Regions from separate parts of the Comamonas sp. MYb396 genome, predicted to be linked through region 1. Evidence: predicted binding sites of a transcription regulator. Region 1 holds the regulator's gene; the other holds the start of a gene.

Region 1 (7,485 bases):
CTGCAGCTGCAACTGGAAAAAGCCCAGGGCTATGACGGCCTGGTCGCCATCCTGCCCAAGCTGCGCGAGATGATCGACGCCAAGAAGCTGCGCCCCATCGAAGCCATTCTGTTTGGCAGCAACGAGACCAATACGCCTGTCAAGCCTGCGCCCTGAGCTCGGGCGCCGCAGCAGCGGCGACTGCCTGGGTAGGTGGCTTGCCGCTGTCGGGCCTGGTCGGCTGCGACTCGCTGGTTGCACCTTGTCGGCCACCTCGCCGGCCGCACCTTGCCGGCTGCACCTCGCCGGCCACCCTCCTCGCTACAATTTACGTCAGCTTCACTCTCCTCTCCTTTAGCACCATGGCATCCGCTCCCGCGCCGTTTACTGTCTTGATTCCTTCGCGCATGGCCTCCTCGCGCCTGCCCAACAAGCCCCTGGTCGATATCGCCGGCCTGCCCATGGTGGTGCGCGTGGCCAGGCGCGCGCAAGAGAGCGCTGCCCAGCGCGTGGTGGTGGCAGCAGATGACGAGCGCATCATCGACGCCTGCAAAAAGCATGGCGTGCAAGCGGTGATGACCTCGCCCAAGCACCCCAGTGGCAGTGACCGCCTGGCCGAGGCCTGCAGCCTGCTGCAATTGGGTGGTGATGACATCGTGGTCAATGTGCAAGGCGACGAGCCCTTGATCGCGCCGGCGCTGATCGATGCGGTCGCGGCGCTGCTCAGCGAGCGGCCCGAGGCCAGCATGGGCACCGTCGCGCACCCAATCGCTGATCTGGAGTCGCTGCTCAGCCCCAATGTCGTCAAGGTGGTGCTCGATGCCCAGGGCCTGGCCAGCTATTTCAGCCGCGCGCCCATCCCCTGGGGTCGTGATTTTGTCAATGTCGCCTGGTGGAAGAACCCCGGCACCACCGGCACGCCCGGTTTTGCGCCGCTGCACCATATGGGCATCTACAGCTACCGCGCCCAGTTTTTGCATACCTTCCCCACGCTCAGCCAGGCCCCGACCGAGCAGATCGAGATGCTCGAGCAGCTGCGCGCGATCTGGCATGGCCACCGCATCGCCGTGCATGTGACGCGGCAGATCCCCGGCTCGGGCGTTGATACGCCCGAAGACCTGGTGCGCGTGCGCCAGCTGCTGGGCGCGGTGATGTAACCCGCGTGCCTGCCCTGCACCGCAACGGCCACCGATGCAAGCACACCGTAAGCTAAAAGGCGCAGCATGCCTGTCTTGCGCAGCCGAGACACGGTATTGGCGCCAGTTCGCTGACAATCCCCTGATGCGTGATATGCTCAAGCCCAGTTTTTTTGTGTAAAAGCGGGCTTTAGTGCCCGCTTTTGCCGTGCAAGTTTTTTATTCTCCAAGGACCGTCATGAAATTAATTCTTTTGGGAGCACCCGGCGCCGGCAAAGGTACGCAAGCTGCCTTCATCTGCCAAAAATACGGTATTCCGCAGATTTCCACCGGCGACATGCTGCGCGCCGCCGTGAAGGCTGGCACGCCGCTGGGCCTGCAGGCCAAGGCCGTGATGGACGCCGGCCAGCTGGTCAGTGACGATCTGATCATCAATCTGGTCAAGGAACGTATCGCCCAGGCCGACTGCGCCAATGGCTTCCTGTTTGACGGCTTCCCCCGCACCATTCCCCAGGCCGACGCGATGAAGGCCGCTGGCGTCAAGCTCGACTATGTGCTGGAAATCGATGTGCCGTTTGAAGCCATCATCGAGCGCATGAGCGGCCGCCGCAGCCACCCCGCTTCCGGCCGTACCTACCACGTCAAGTTCAACCCGCCCAAGACCGAAGGCCTGGACGATGTGACGGGCGAAGCCCTGGTGCAGCGCGAAGACGACAAGGAAGAAACCGTCAAGAAGCGCCTGGATGTGTACAGCAACCAGACCCGCCCCCTGGTGGACTACTACAGCAGCTGGGCCGCACAAGACCCAGCCGCCGCTCCCAAGTACCGCGCCATCAGCGGCATGGGCTCGGTCGAAGAGATCACGCAACGCGCCATTGCCGCGCTGCAGGCCTGATAAGTCGCTCGGACTTATCCGCACCGCCACTGTCTTGCGACAGTGGCTTTTTTATGCCTGTCCCCGTCATCAGCAAGCAGGCCTTCGGTACCTGCGCTAACCCTTGGCTTGGGTCTGTGCCTGCACCAGCGCCAGCTGCAAACTCACCCGGCATTTGTAGGGCGTCAAGGCCACCGCCAAGTCTTTTTGCAGATCGGCCACCCCGGGCAACACCGCATCGCTGATCACGCCATCGCTGCAGCGGCTGCTGCGCCATACCGGCAAACCTTGCTGGCGTGCACGCACCATGGCCTCCAGCAGCACCTGATGCACGGTGCCATTACCGGTGGTCGCCACCACCAGGCCGTCGATGCCCTGGGCCTGCAGGGCGTCCACCAGCCCGGGGCGCATACCGGCATGGCTGGTAACGATCTCCACCCAGGGCCAGGGCGCGCTGGCGGGGGCAGGCAAGGCGGCCAGCCAGGCGCTGCCGGTGTAGTCGCCCGCCACATCTTCAGCTTGCGGCGCATAGCCCTGGCGCAGGCGCACGGTCATGCCATCCACCCAGCCCAAGGGGCCCTGCTCGCCCGATGAAAAGGCCAGCAAGCGGTGCGGGTGCAGCTTTTGCAGCCAGCGCGCGCTGTGCAGCTCGCCGCCGCCCGTCACGGCCACCACCTCCCGCAGCAGAGGTTGGCCATCCGCATCCAGCGCCGCTGCGGCGGCCACGGCATCCTTGAGGTTTTGCGGGCCATCGGGCATCAGCGCATTGGCCGGGCGCATGGCGCAGGTCAGCACCACGGGCTTGGCCAGGCGTCCTAAAACGCAGTGCAGGAACCAGGCCGTCTCTTCGAGCGTATCGGTTCCGTGGGTGATAACAACAGCGCGCACGGTCTCATCGCGCATGGCCGCATCGCAGCGCTTGAGCAGTGCATGCCAGACCTCGTCGTTCATGTCCTTGCTATCAATTTGCGCTATCTGCACCGCATCCAGCGGGCCTGCCGCAGCTGTCTCGATGCCGCTCACACCCGCCAGCAAGGCCGCAATGGACAGCTGGGCTGCGCGGTATTGGCCGGGTTTCTCGGCATCATCGGCCATGCCGGCAATGGTGCCGCCGGTGCCGATGATCAAAATTTTTGGCTGCAAGGCTTGCCTCCTGCAAAAAACTGGTTAAAAATACAGGTACTGGATTGATATACAGGTGTTGGGATGCACAGTGGCTTTGCTTCTGCCCGGCACCGCAGATCACACGGAGATCTTATGCGAGACCATCCCAAACTGACCGCGCGCCAACAAGAAATTCTGGACCTGATCCAGACCGCCATTTCGCGCACCGGCGCCCCGCCAACGCGCGCCGAGATTGCCAGCAAGCTGGGCTTCAAATCGGCCAATTCGGCAGAAGACCACCTCAAGGCGCTGGCCCGCAAGGGCGTGATCGAGCTGGTCAGCGGCACCTCCCGGGGGATTCGCCTGCAAAGCGATACCGTGCGCTCCATCAATGCCGCTCGCGGCACGCGCTTCTCCTCACCGCTGGCAGGCGTGTCCAATGCCACCGCCGGCCTCGGCCGCGTGGTGCAAGAGCTCGCCCAGCTGGCCCTGCCGCTGATCGGCCGCGTCTCGGCCGGCTCGCCCATCCTGGCGCAAGAGCATGTCGACCAAACCTATACCGTGGAGGGCGGCCTGTTCCAGCAGCAGCCCGATTACCTGCTCAAGGTGCGCGGTATGTCGATGCGCGATGTCGGCATCATCGATGGCGATCTGCTGGCCGTCAAAGCCACGCGCGAGGCCCGCAACGGCCAGATCATTGTGGCGCGCCTGGGCGATGACGTCACCGTCAAGCGCCTGCAGCGCACCAAGGACGGCATTGAGTTGCTGGCCGAAAACCCGGATTACCTGCCCATCATCGTGCAGCCCGGCGAGCCCTTTGAGATCGAAGGCATTGCCGTGGGCCTGATCCGCAACACGATGCTGAACTAGGCCTAGCGGCCCTTCCGGCCACTTCGGCCCTCCCTTTTCTGCGCAACCCCAGGTAGCGGGCGTTGTGGGCTCTTGGCCCACAGCCCTGGGGGATGCGCTCGCCCTGCGCAATCCTGCTGTTACCCGTATACCAAGGAGTCTCCTATGCTTGTAGCAGATGCATTGTGCGCGCTTGCGCCCTTTTCCCTCGTCGCTGGCCTGCCCTGGTTCCAGTCCATCCAGCGTGCCATTGTGCGCAGCAACCGCCGCCGACCCGGCCATGGCGCCGCCAATGACGGCCAGCTCGCCGCCCAGGTGCACTGCTTTGCCACCGCGTCCTCTGCCGCTGTACAGCGTGGCGCCGCCCAGCAGCTGAGCTTGCTCGATGGCCAGGGCCTGAACATGTCCGGCGTGGATACGTCCCGCGTGGACACGTCCGGCATGGAAAAGCCCCACGCAGACTCCCCTGCCGATGAGGCCCCCGCACAGCGCCCCATTGACCGCATCCGCCTGCCGCGCAAACCCGCTGCGCGCCGCCGCCTCTCGGTAGGCGCACAGTCCCACACCCGCCCCTTCCTGTCAGTGCAGCGCTGCAGCGCCCAGGCCGCCAACGATGCCCCCATCAAGATGTACTGGGCCCAACCGGCCAGCCTGCACCGCCAAAAGGGTATGCGCTGGGCCATGTCGGGCAGCATGGCCGATATCTGTGCCGAGCTCGAACGCCTGGAACGGCTGGAACATCTGCACGCGGTCTAAGCCGGTGCCCAGGCGGGCATCAAGTCTGGCCGCCAGCATGCGTTGAACGCTGCAAACAGAGCCAGGCGGGCCAAGGGTTTGGGCATGGGGCTCGGCATTCCTGACGCGCCACCATGCCGCAGGCGGCCCGATGTGCCAGTTGGTGCGGCCGGCCAGGTGCGGCCGGCTAGGTGCGGCCGGCTAGACAACGGCCTACCGGAGGGATTCCAGAACGGCGCTGAGAAATTCCGGGCAATATGCAGGGCGGTTGCAACAGCGGCTCAGAGCTGCCCAGCCAGCAGCATCCCTTCCTGCCGCTCAGACCAGGCCATGGTGACACAAGGCCCGCGTGCTCGGCAGCCCGCGCTGCCAGCCATCGCTGTCTGCTGCCCACTTGCGCCAGCCTCTTGTCCTGTCAGCGCGCAGCAGCCAAAGCCTCCAGCGCCTGCTGCTTGAATGGGGCCAGTTGCTCGCGCAACGCATCTCTTGCGCCATCCAGCGCAGCAGCCACCGCGTCAGGCCCAAACACCAGGCCTTGCAGCAACACAAAATGCACATTGCGGATGCCAATGGAGGCCAGCGCATAGCGCAGATAGGGCGTCAAAAAGTCTTCCTGCTTGGCCCGGGGCCCCGTATGGAAGCCGCCGGAACTCACCAATACCAAGCTAGGACGGTCCTTCATCAAACCAATCTTGCCTTCGGGCGTGGATGCAAAGCTGCGGTGGATACGGATCACATGGTCCAGCCAGAGCTTGAGCGTGGCCGGCACCGCAAAGTTGTGCATGGGGGTCAGAATCATCAGCAGATCGCTGTCTTCCAGCTCCTTGATCAGCGTTTCCGACCAGGCCAGCGCGGGTGCATCTGCGCTTGCATTGGCGGTGATCGCCAACGCGTAGTCGCGGCTGATCGGCGGTATCGGTGTGGCCACCAGATCACGTTCCAGCAGCGGATGCTGCGCTAGGCCCAGCTCGCCCAGCATATCGGCCGCCAGTTGGTAGCCATGGCTGGCCTGGCCATGGGGGCCACAGTTCAAGAGCAAGGTACGGGTCATCAGTCGTCCAATCGTTTGAAAATAATCACACCCCGGTGTCCAGCCAATGCCTGGGGCATCAAGCCGCCCTGCATTTGCAGACCCAGGCCGCCAGCGTGGTCCGTCCCAGGCGAGCGGGTCCCGTGGGCAGCAAGCTGTCACCGTCCAGCAACGCCCCCCGATACAGAGCGTGGGCATCGCCCAGCACTTCCCGCGGGTCGCCGCGCAAGCGCAGGTAATGCTGCATCCAGTCGGCCATCGCCATCTTCTGGGGCCCGGCCACCTCCATGCAGCCATCCAACGGCTGCGCCAGCGCGGCATCGGCCACCAGCATCGCCAGGTCCTCTGCGGCCATCGCCTGCATACGCGCTAGGGGCATGGTCAGCGCCGTGTCGGCTGCGCCGCCCTGTGCCAGCTGCGCCAGGCTTTCGTACAGGGGTGCGGCACGCAGCACGGTGTAGGGCGTGCTGCCCGCCTGGGTCAGCTGCTCTCTCAACGCCAGGGCCTGGTAGTAGCGGCTGCCTTGCAAGCGCTGGACCCCCAAGGCCGACAGCGCAATATGGTGCGCCACAGCGGCAGCCGCAATGGCGGCATTCAGCTGGCGGCATGCGCACGCCCAACCCTCCAGCGCGTCGGTCGTATCCAGCACAGGCGGCTCCCGCACATCCATCAGCACTTCAACACCATGCAGCGCTGCTGGCATATTGGTGTCTGCATCCGCGACCACCGGGTAGCCCAGCTGCCGCAGATTGCTGACCACCTTCGCGCCCAGCGGCCTGCAGCCGCCCAGAACCAGGATTTTCATAGCCCGCCTTGCGCCACGCCAAGAGCTAGCTTCTTAAACGGGCATCTTGCGGAAGGCGATTGCAAAGCGGTTCCAGCTGTTGATCGAGGTGATCACGGCGGTCAGCTCCATCAGTTCGGCATCCGTGAAGTGGGGGCGCACGGCTTCCCAGACAGCATCGGGCACATGGTCGTGCGAGACAAGCGTCAGCGCCTCGGTCCATTCCAGCGCAGCACGCTCACGGTCGCTGAAGAAAGGCGTCTCGCGCCAGGCGGCCACGGTCGCCAGGCGGCGGCTGGATTCGCCGGCCTTGACCGCATCGGTCACATGCATGTCCAGGCAGAAGGCGCAGCCATTGATCTGCGAGGCGCGCAGGCGCACCAGTTCCTTGAGCAGAATATCCAGGCTGCCCTTGGCAATCTGGTTTTCCACGCCCATCAGGGCCTTCATGATGGCGGGGTCAGCGGTGTAGAAGTCGAGTCGGGTTTGCATAGCTATCTCCATCCAGGGTTGCGTCGGTGAATTCCGTTGCTGGTAGCCAGTATGCGATGGTCTTGGCCAAGCCAAAAGAGCCAAGAAATGCAAAAATGACTAGGCCATGATGTCTGACCCTTCCAATTCCCGCCCTGTGCCAGCGCTGCAGCTGCAGATCGACCGCAGCCTGCAGCTGCCCATGTACCTGCAGATCTGCCAGCGCTTCAAGACCGCCATTGCGCAAGGCCATCTGCGCGCCGGCGACCGGGTGCCTGCGGCACGGGCGCTGGCCACCGAGCTGAACCTGGCGCGCGGCACCGTCGATCTGGCCTACCGCATCCTGGCCGATGAAGGCTATTTCCAGGTACGCGGGGCGGCGGGCACCGTCATCTCGCCGAGCCTGCCCCCGGCTGCCACGGCCCCGGCGCCGCAAGCCATGGCCCAGCCACCAGCCGCCGATATCGTAGACCACGACGGCCTGCAGCCGCGCCCCTTGCAGCTGGGCCTGCCAGCGATCGAT
Region 2 (7,485 bases), on a different contig from region 1:
CGCCCTCTTCCACATGGGGCGCGAGCTTGCCCTGCAGCTCAGCGCGCGAATGCTCGCGCTGCGCCAGGTAGCGCAGCGCACGTCCTTTGAGGGAGAGTTTGCTAAAAGACATGCGTTCTCATTGCTATAAAACAAATAGCTGCTTGCGCACAGCATCTGTGCACAAGCAGCTATCTCAGCGCTCAGGCTTCAGCAGCGATCAGCCTTCGGTGCCGGTCGCTACCGGGCCGTCCACCACGCCGTCTTCGGCGGGGCGCAGGCTGATGTTCAGGCTCTCGCGCACCTTGTTCTCGATCTCGATGGCGAGGTCGGGGTTTTCGCGCAGGAACTCACGCGAGTTGTCACGGCCTTGGCCAATCTTCTCGCCGTTGTAGGCGTACCAGGCACCGCTTTTCTCGATGATGCGGGCATTGACACCCATGTCCAGGATTTCGCCTTCGCGCGAGATGCCTTCGCCAAACAGAATGTCGAACTCGGCCGTCTTGAACGGAGGCGATACCTTGTTCTTGACCACCTTGACCTTGGTTTCGTTGCCGATGGCCTCATCGCCGCGCTTGATGGTGCCGGTGCGGCGGATATCGAGACGCACCGAGGCGTAGAACTTCAGCGCATTACCGCCGGTCGTGGTTTCGGGGCTGCCGAACATCACGCCGATCTTCATGCGGATCTGGTTGATGAAGATGACCATGCAGTTGGTCTTCTTGATCGTGGCGGTGAGCTTGCGCAGCGCCTGGCTCATCAGGCGGGCTTGCAGGCCGGGCAGCTGGTCACCCATTTCGCCTTCGATTTCGGCCTTGGGGGTCAGGGCCGCGACCGAGTCGACGACGATCAGGTCCACCGCGCCGGAGCGCACCAGGCTGTCCACGATCTCGAGCGCCTGCTCACCGGTGTCGGGCTGGCTGATCAGGATATCGCCCAGGTTCACGCCCAGCTTTTGGGCGTAGCTGGTGTCCAGCGCGTGTTCGGCATCGATAAAGGCGCAGGTGCCGCCCAGCTTTTGCATCTCGGCAATCACCTGCAGGGTCAAGGTGGTCTTGCCCGAGGACTCCGGGCCGTAGATCTCGATGACCCGGCCGCGCGGCAGGCCGCCAACGCCCAGCGCAATGTCCAGGCCCAGCGAACCGGTGGACACCACCTGGATGTCCGACACCGCTTCGCCTTCGCCGAGCTTCATGATGGTGCCCTTGCCGAACTGCTTTTCGATCTGGGCCAGTGCGGCGGCCAGCGCCTTGGCTTTTTCGCTGTTGGCTTCGGGTTTGGTGGCGGTGGCGTTCATGGATTTCTCCTTGCGTTTGATGGTCATGTCTTCGATCTGGAGATCCAGCTGTTTGCATATACAGCCTGGATGCTTGAACAGTAGTTTATGGGATGGATATATTTTATAGAAGTACTTTTTTAGTCAGTTTAGTTGACTATATGCACAATAGCGACTTCAGCCTTTTTCAGCCATTGCAGGCGCGCTCACCATGCCCATTCTTCTGCCCCATTTGCCCGACGACAGCTGGCGCCTGACCCATATGGGCCGCCTGCTGGGCCATGCGATGCGCCGTTTTGATGCCCGGGTGCTGCAGCTGATGGCCCAGGACGAGGCCGTGCCGCTGGCGCTGTCGCACCTGGCCGAGCGCGACCAGGTGAGCGCCGCCCACATCCACATCACCCGCCACCTGTCGCTGGCCGGCGACCGCCTGGTGGACCTGGCAGCGCGCGCCGGCATGAGCAAGCAGGCGATGGCCCAACTGGTGGACCAGTGCGAAGCCTGGAACCTGGTGACCCGCGAGCGCGACCCGCGCGATGCCCGCGCCCGCACGGTGCGCTTTACCGAGACCGGCCTGCTGTGGCTGCAGGCGTTTGAGCGTGCCGTCAGCCAGGCCGAGGCGGAGTTCCGCGCCGAGGTCGGCGAGCAGGTCGCCACCGTGATCCAGCTGGGGCTGGAGGTGTATGGGGCCGACAGCTGAGCGGCTGCGCCTGGCCGCGTTCAGCGGCGCTTGCGCGCGAATTTGTAGAACAGGTTGGGCTCGGAGACGATGTAGATATTGCCGCTGTTGTCCATGGCCAGGCCTTCGGGCTGCGGCACCCGCTCGGCCAGCCCTGCCATATCGGCCCACAGCGGCATCACGCTGAGCAGGTCGCCGGCGCGGCTGTACTCGTACAGCACCGACGATTCCTCCCCCAGCAGCAGCAGGTTGCCGCTGCGCGGATCGACCTCGATGGCGGCCAGGTCGGTGCTGGGCATGTCGTCCACCGCCGGCACCTCCCAGGTCGAGACCTTCATATCGACCAGTCCCGGCTTGAGCTTGGACAGCGGCGCATCCATCACCAGCACCTGCATCGGCCATTTCTCGGTCACGGCCAGCAGCTGCTGGCGCTTGGCATCCCAGCCCAGGCCTTCGAGCGCAAAATTCTTGATGGCAATGTCATTGAGCTGCACATAGGGGCTGTGCTCCAGCGACACCTCGGTCACGCCCTTGCCAAACTGCACCCAGTGGATGCGGTTGGTACGCTCGTCGGCAATTGCAAACCAGTCGCCCTGGATATGGGCGATGCCTTCGGTGTCGCGGGCGCCCAGCAGCGGCGCCAGCCGCAGCAAGCGGCCATCGGTGCTCAGCTCGGCAATCTGGGGCGGGCGGTTGGTCACCGCAAACAAGGTCTGGGTCTCGGGGTTGAAGGCCAGGCCCGAGAGGTTGTCGGCAATGCCGCTCACCACCTTGGCATCGATGCTGACCTGGTAGTGCGGCAGGTTGGCAGGCGGTGCCGAGCGCGGTGCCGACTGCAGCGCATCGGTATGCCCCGGCATCGCAATGACGTGGTGCCACTGCAGGTACAAGGCAGTCAACACCAGCAAGGCCGTGACCAACACCAGGCGGCGCTGTCGCTGCGACGCCTGCCACCTCACCTGTACCTTGGGCCCTGGTCTCATCACCACCTGCTGCAGTCTCACCCCACCAGCCACAGGCCGGATGCCCGCATGTTCTGGTCAAGACGAGGCGCTATCCTACGTGAGAGCAGCCTCGGTTTGATGACGCCGGGGTCGGTTTTACGTCTGTGCAACAAAAAAGCAGGGGCTCATAGGTGGCCAGCAAGGCCATGGACTCGCCTAGAATCATTGACACCATCCACATCACGACTACAACACCGATAGGAGACCGCATGCGAATACTGATTGCCGAGGACGACCAGGTGCTGGCCGATGGCCTGCTGCGCAGTCTCCGCAACTCCGGCGCCGTGGTCGACCATGTCTCCAATGGCACCGAGGCCGATGCCGCCCTGATGGCCAACAACGCGTTTGACCTGCTGATTCTGGACCTGGGCCTGCCGCGCATGCATGGGCTCGAAGTGCTCAAAAAGCTGCGCGCCCGGGGCTCGGCGATTCCGGTGCTGATCCTCACCGCCGCCGAGAGCGTCGATGACCGGGTCCAAGGCCTTGATCTGGGCGCCGATGACTACATGGCCAAGCCCTTTGCGCTGTCCGAGCTCGAAGCCCGTGTGCGGGCACTCACGCGCCGGGGCGTGGGCATGAGCACCAGCCTGATCCAGCATGGGCCGCTCGCCTATGACCAGGCCGGGCGCGTGGCCACGTTCGACGGCCGCATGCTGGAGCTGTCGGCCCGCGAGCTGGGCCTGCTGGAGGTGCTGCTGCAGCGCTCGGGGCGGCTGGTCAGCAAGGACCAGCTGGTCGAGCGCCTGTGCGAATGGGGCGAGGAGGTCAGCACCAATGCGATCGAGGTCTATATCCACCGCCTGCGCAAGAAGATAGAAAAGGGCCCCATCCGCATTGCCACCGTGCGTGGCCTGGGTTATTGCCTGGAGAAGATCCAGCCACCGGCCCCGCACTGAACAAACCCCCACCCTCCGGCCACAGCGGGGCGATGGCCGCCCCCGGCCCCATTCACGCAAGGACAGCCTTGGCCCTGTTTCGCAGTGAGCAGCGATCTTTGTTCGGAGAGATCCTTGACTGGATGCTCACGCCGCTGCTGCTTTTGTGGCCCGTATCGCTGGCATTGACCTGGCTGGTGGCCCAGGACCTGGCCAACAAGCCCTTTGACCGCGCGCTCGAATACAACGCCCATGCGCTGGCGCAGCTGGTGGGGGTGCAGGGCGGCAAAACCTATTTCAACCTGCCGCTGCCGGCCAGCGAGATCCTGCGCGCCGACGATGCCGACAAGGTGTACTACCAGGTGACCACGCCGTCGGGCATGTTCCTCGCGGGCGAATCGGCGCTGCCCATGCCCGCCAAGGACCTGGAGCGCAGCATCGGCATGGTCCAGCTGCGCGATGGCGAGCTGCGCGGCGTCGATGTGCGCATCGCCTGGATCTGGGTGCAGCTGTCGCTGCCCGAGCCCAACCTGGCGCTGATCCAGGTTGCAGAGACACGCGAGAAGCGCAGCGTGCTGGCCACTGAAATCATTAAGGGCGTCATGCTGCCGCAGTTTGTCATCCTGCCGCTGGCGGTGCTGCTGGTCTGGCTGGCGCTGGCGCGCGGCATCAAGCCCCTGCACCTGCTCGAAGAGCGCATCCGCGCGCGCAAGTCCGAAGACCTCTCGCCGATCCAGCACAAGGATGTGCCGCTTGAAGTGGTGCCGCTGGTCGACTCGGTCAATGGCTTGCTCGAGCGCCTCAACGATTCGCTGGCCACGCAGAAGCGCTTTCTCGCCGATGCCGCGCACCAGCTCAAGACCCCGCTGGCGGGCCTGCGCATGCAGGCCGAGATGGCCCAGCGCGCCGATGCCAAGGAAGACGACCTCAAGCTGTCCTTGCAGCAGATCGGGCGCTCGAGCATTCGCGCCACGCACACCGTCAACCAGCTGCTGTCGCTGGCGCGCGCCGAGGGGCCCAGCGCGCTGCTGCAGCGCACGCCCTGCAACCTGGCCGAGATTGTGCTGGATGCCATGCATGACGGCATTGACCGGGCCCTGGCCAAGCACATCGACATGGGCTACGACGGCATGCAGGTCGATGACCGCGAGGTCTGGGTCAACGGCAATGCCACCTTGCTGGGCGAGCTGGTGCGCAACCTGCTGGACAACGCGATCAACTACACACCGTCCAGCGCCAGCGCGCCGGGCATCATCAATGTGCGCCTGATGGCCGACCCCTTTGGCCATGTGATCGTGCTGCAGGTGGAAAACTCCGGCCCCGGCATTCCCGAGGAAGAGCGCGAGCGTATTTTTCAGCCCTTCTACCGCGTGCTGGGCAGCGAGGTCGATGGCTCGGGCCTGGGCCTGCCCATCGTGCAGGAAATCGCGCGCCAGCATGGCGCTACCGTGGGCCTGGAAGACGCCCACCCGCGCCAGGCCCAGCGCGGCGTGGTGTTCAGCGTGTGCTTTCAGACCACGCTGGCGCCGCAGCCGTCCAGCTGAACGGCGCAGCCATCAGGAGCAGCTGCGCAGCTCCTTGCCGTCCATCACATGCCAGCTCTGCACGCGCTTCTTGGTGACCGCATCCATCTTGGGCCAGCGCACGGTGTAGCTCACGGCCTCGGGGCGCTCGACCACCACCTTGGCGCCGCTCACGCCTTTTTTGCCCATGGTCGCCAGATGGCGCTCGGCCGCCTCTTCACTGGAGAAGCGCCCCAGCGAGATGCCCGGCTCCAGGCTGGCGATACGGGCGCGGTCGGTGCTGATGTCGAGCGCGCGCAGCTCGTCGCGGCGCGTGTCCAGCGCCTCCTGGCTGCTGAACTTGCCGACATAGACCATCCAGCGGCCCGCGCTGGTGCTGCTGTCCAGGCGCCAGCTGCCTTCTGGCAGCTTGGCCAGTTGCAGGCGCAGCGCATCAACCTGCTTGGCGTCAAAGCTGCCAGCCACCAGGCATTCCTTTTTCTCCGGCTTCTCCGCTTTGTCTGCCAGCTTGTCGGCGGGCTTGTCAGTCGCTTTGTCCGTTATTTTTGCCGCGAGCTTGTCGGCTTCGGCAGCCGTTTTGTCTGCGCTGTCGGCGGCCGGCTCCGCCGCCGCAACAGCAGCGGGCTCAGGCGCGGGGGCGGCCACCGGTGCCGGCGCCGGGGTGGGCTCTGCGGGGGCCGTGCGGGCCTGCTCCTGGGCCTGTTTGGCCTCTTGCGAGGTCAGAATGCGCAGCGCCTCGGGCTTGACCTGCTGCTGCACCCGCTCGGGCTCGGAGGGGTCTTCCGGGCCCCAGCCCAGGCTGCGCAGCATGCCTTGCGAGAAGGCGTAGTAGCCGGCATTGGCCAGTAGCAGCAGCACGATGGCAAAACGAATCATCTCCGCTCCCGTCTGTTGGTTCTCTGATCCTGCGGCGCGCTCAGGCCACGCCCGCCTGGGGCCGCACGCTGACTTCCGAGCTGGTCACATCGACCACGCCTGCGGCAGTCTGCACGCGCAAGGCGCCATCAGCGGCCACACCCAGCGCCAGGCCAGCGGTGCCATCGCTCAGGCCGACCTCGCGGCCAGCGAGCGCATCGCGCGCCGCATAGGCCGCCTGCAGCGGCGCAAAACCCTGCTGCGCAAAGGCCTGGATGGCGGCCACCAGCGGCGGCACCACGGCCTGCAGCGCCTGCGGGGCATCCCAGCGGCTGTCGAGCATCTGCAGGCTGCCGGGAATGGTCGACAGGCCCTCGGCCTGCGGGGCCCGCACATTGATGCCGATGCCAATCACCACATAGCGCTCGGCCTGCTGCTGGCCATCACCCGCATGCGTGCGGGCTGAGACAAAGCTGGCGGTCTCGACCAGGATGCCGGCCAGCTTGTGGTCGCCGGTCAGCCAGAGGTCATTGGGCCATTTGAGGCCAATCGTCGGAGTGCTTGAGCCTGCCTCGGGCAGCTGGGGCTGCAGGCTTTGCGCCACCGACACACCAACAGCCAGCGACAGGCCCGACCAGTCGGCTGGCGCCAGCGGCAGGCCCAGCGACATCAGCAGCGAGTCACCCACCTCGCTGCGCCAGGGCTTGCCCATGCGGCCGCGCCCTGCCGTCTGCTGCTCGGCCACCAGCAAGATGGGTTCCTGCCGGCCGGCACGCGCGCGGCGCATCAGCTCGGTGTTGGTCGAGTCGATGCTGGGCAGCACCTCGATCGTGAAGCCCGGCAACTGCGGCTCCACCGCCTCCCAGATCGCTTCAGCAGGCCAGCGGATCGGCGTGTTCTGCGCCTCGCTCATGCGCCCGCCTTGGCGGCCTTGGCGCCCTGGGTCTTTTTATCGGCTTTGGCCTTCTTGTCGCTCTTTTTCCTGTCCTTGGCCTTGTCCTTTTCCTTGCCCAGGGCCTTGTCTGCGGCCTGGGCCTTGTGCTTTTCCGCTTTGGCAGGTTTGGCGGGCTTCGCCGCATCGGCAGATGCTGCCTTGGCCTTGCGCTTCTTGGGCAGCACCGGCTCGGGTAAATCCGAGGCGGGCACCTTGGGCTTCCAGCCGCGCTTGGGCGCCAGCATCGTGCCCCGGCATTCGGCCGCGCCGCAGTGGCAGGCGTAGTCGGCCTTGAGCTTGGCGGTGTAGCGCTCTTCGATGATCAGGCCATAGTCATAGCCCAGCTCCTCGCCCGCGCTG

The links. Region 1 encodes LexA, which represses DNA repair genes until DNA is damaged. Its sites were predicted from a motif close to ACTGTATNNNNATACAGT; they were not measured.
Region 2: the regulator LexA is predicted to act here: its motif matches at 1,324-1,341, upstream of recA (recombinase RecA).

Annotation. Positions count from the first base shown of each region.
Region 1 is NZ_JBBGYU010000004.1:182,849-190,333, reverse strand. Features, by position in the region: gene WH265_RS11145 (hypothetical protein) at 1-156, shown strand, start outside; gene kdsB (3-deoxy-manno-octulosonate cytidylyltransferase) at 342-1,136, shown strand; gene adk (adenylate kinase) at 1,354-2,010, shown strand; gene WH265_RS11130 (asparaginase) at 2,107-3,132, opposite strand; gene lexA (transcriptional repressor LexA) at 3,247-3,963, shown strand; gene WH265_RS11120 (hypothetical protein) at 4,108-4,698, shown strand; gene WH265_RS11115 (FMN-dependent NADH-azoreductase) at 5,093-5,728, opposite strand; gene WH265_RS11110 (NmrA family transcriptional regulator) at 5,787-6,512, opposite strand; gene WH265_RS11105 (carboxymuconolactone decarboxylase family protein) at 6,546-6,983, opposite strand; gene pdxR (MocR-like pyridoxine biosynthesis transcription factor PdxR) at 7,093-7,485, shown strand, end outside.
Region 2 is NZ_JBBGYU010000003.1:215,973-223,457, forward strand. Features, by position in the region: gene recX (recombination regulator RecX) at 1-112, opposite strand, end outside; gene recA (recombinase RecA) at 200-1,276, opposite strand; gene WH265_RS08795 (MarR family winged helix-turn-helix transcriptional regulator) at 1,467-1,955, shown strand; gene WH265_RS08800 (SdiA-regulated domain-containing protein) at 1,976-2,917, opposite strand; gene WH265_RS08805 (response regulator) at 3,148-3,834, shown strand; gene WH265_RS08810 (sensor histidine kinase) at 3,903-5,357, shown strand; gene WH265_RS08815 (SPOR domain-containing protein) at 5,370-6,212, opposite strand; gene WH265_RS08820 (biotin--[acetyl-CoA-carboxylase] ligase) at 6,253-7,104, opposite strand; gene WH265_RS08825 (SET domain-containing protein) at 7,101-7,485, opposite strand, start outside.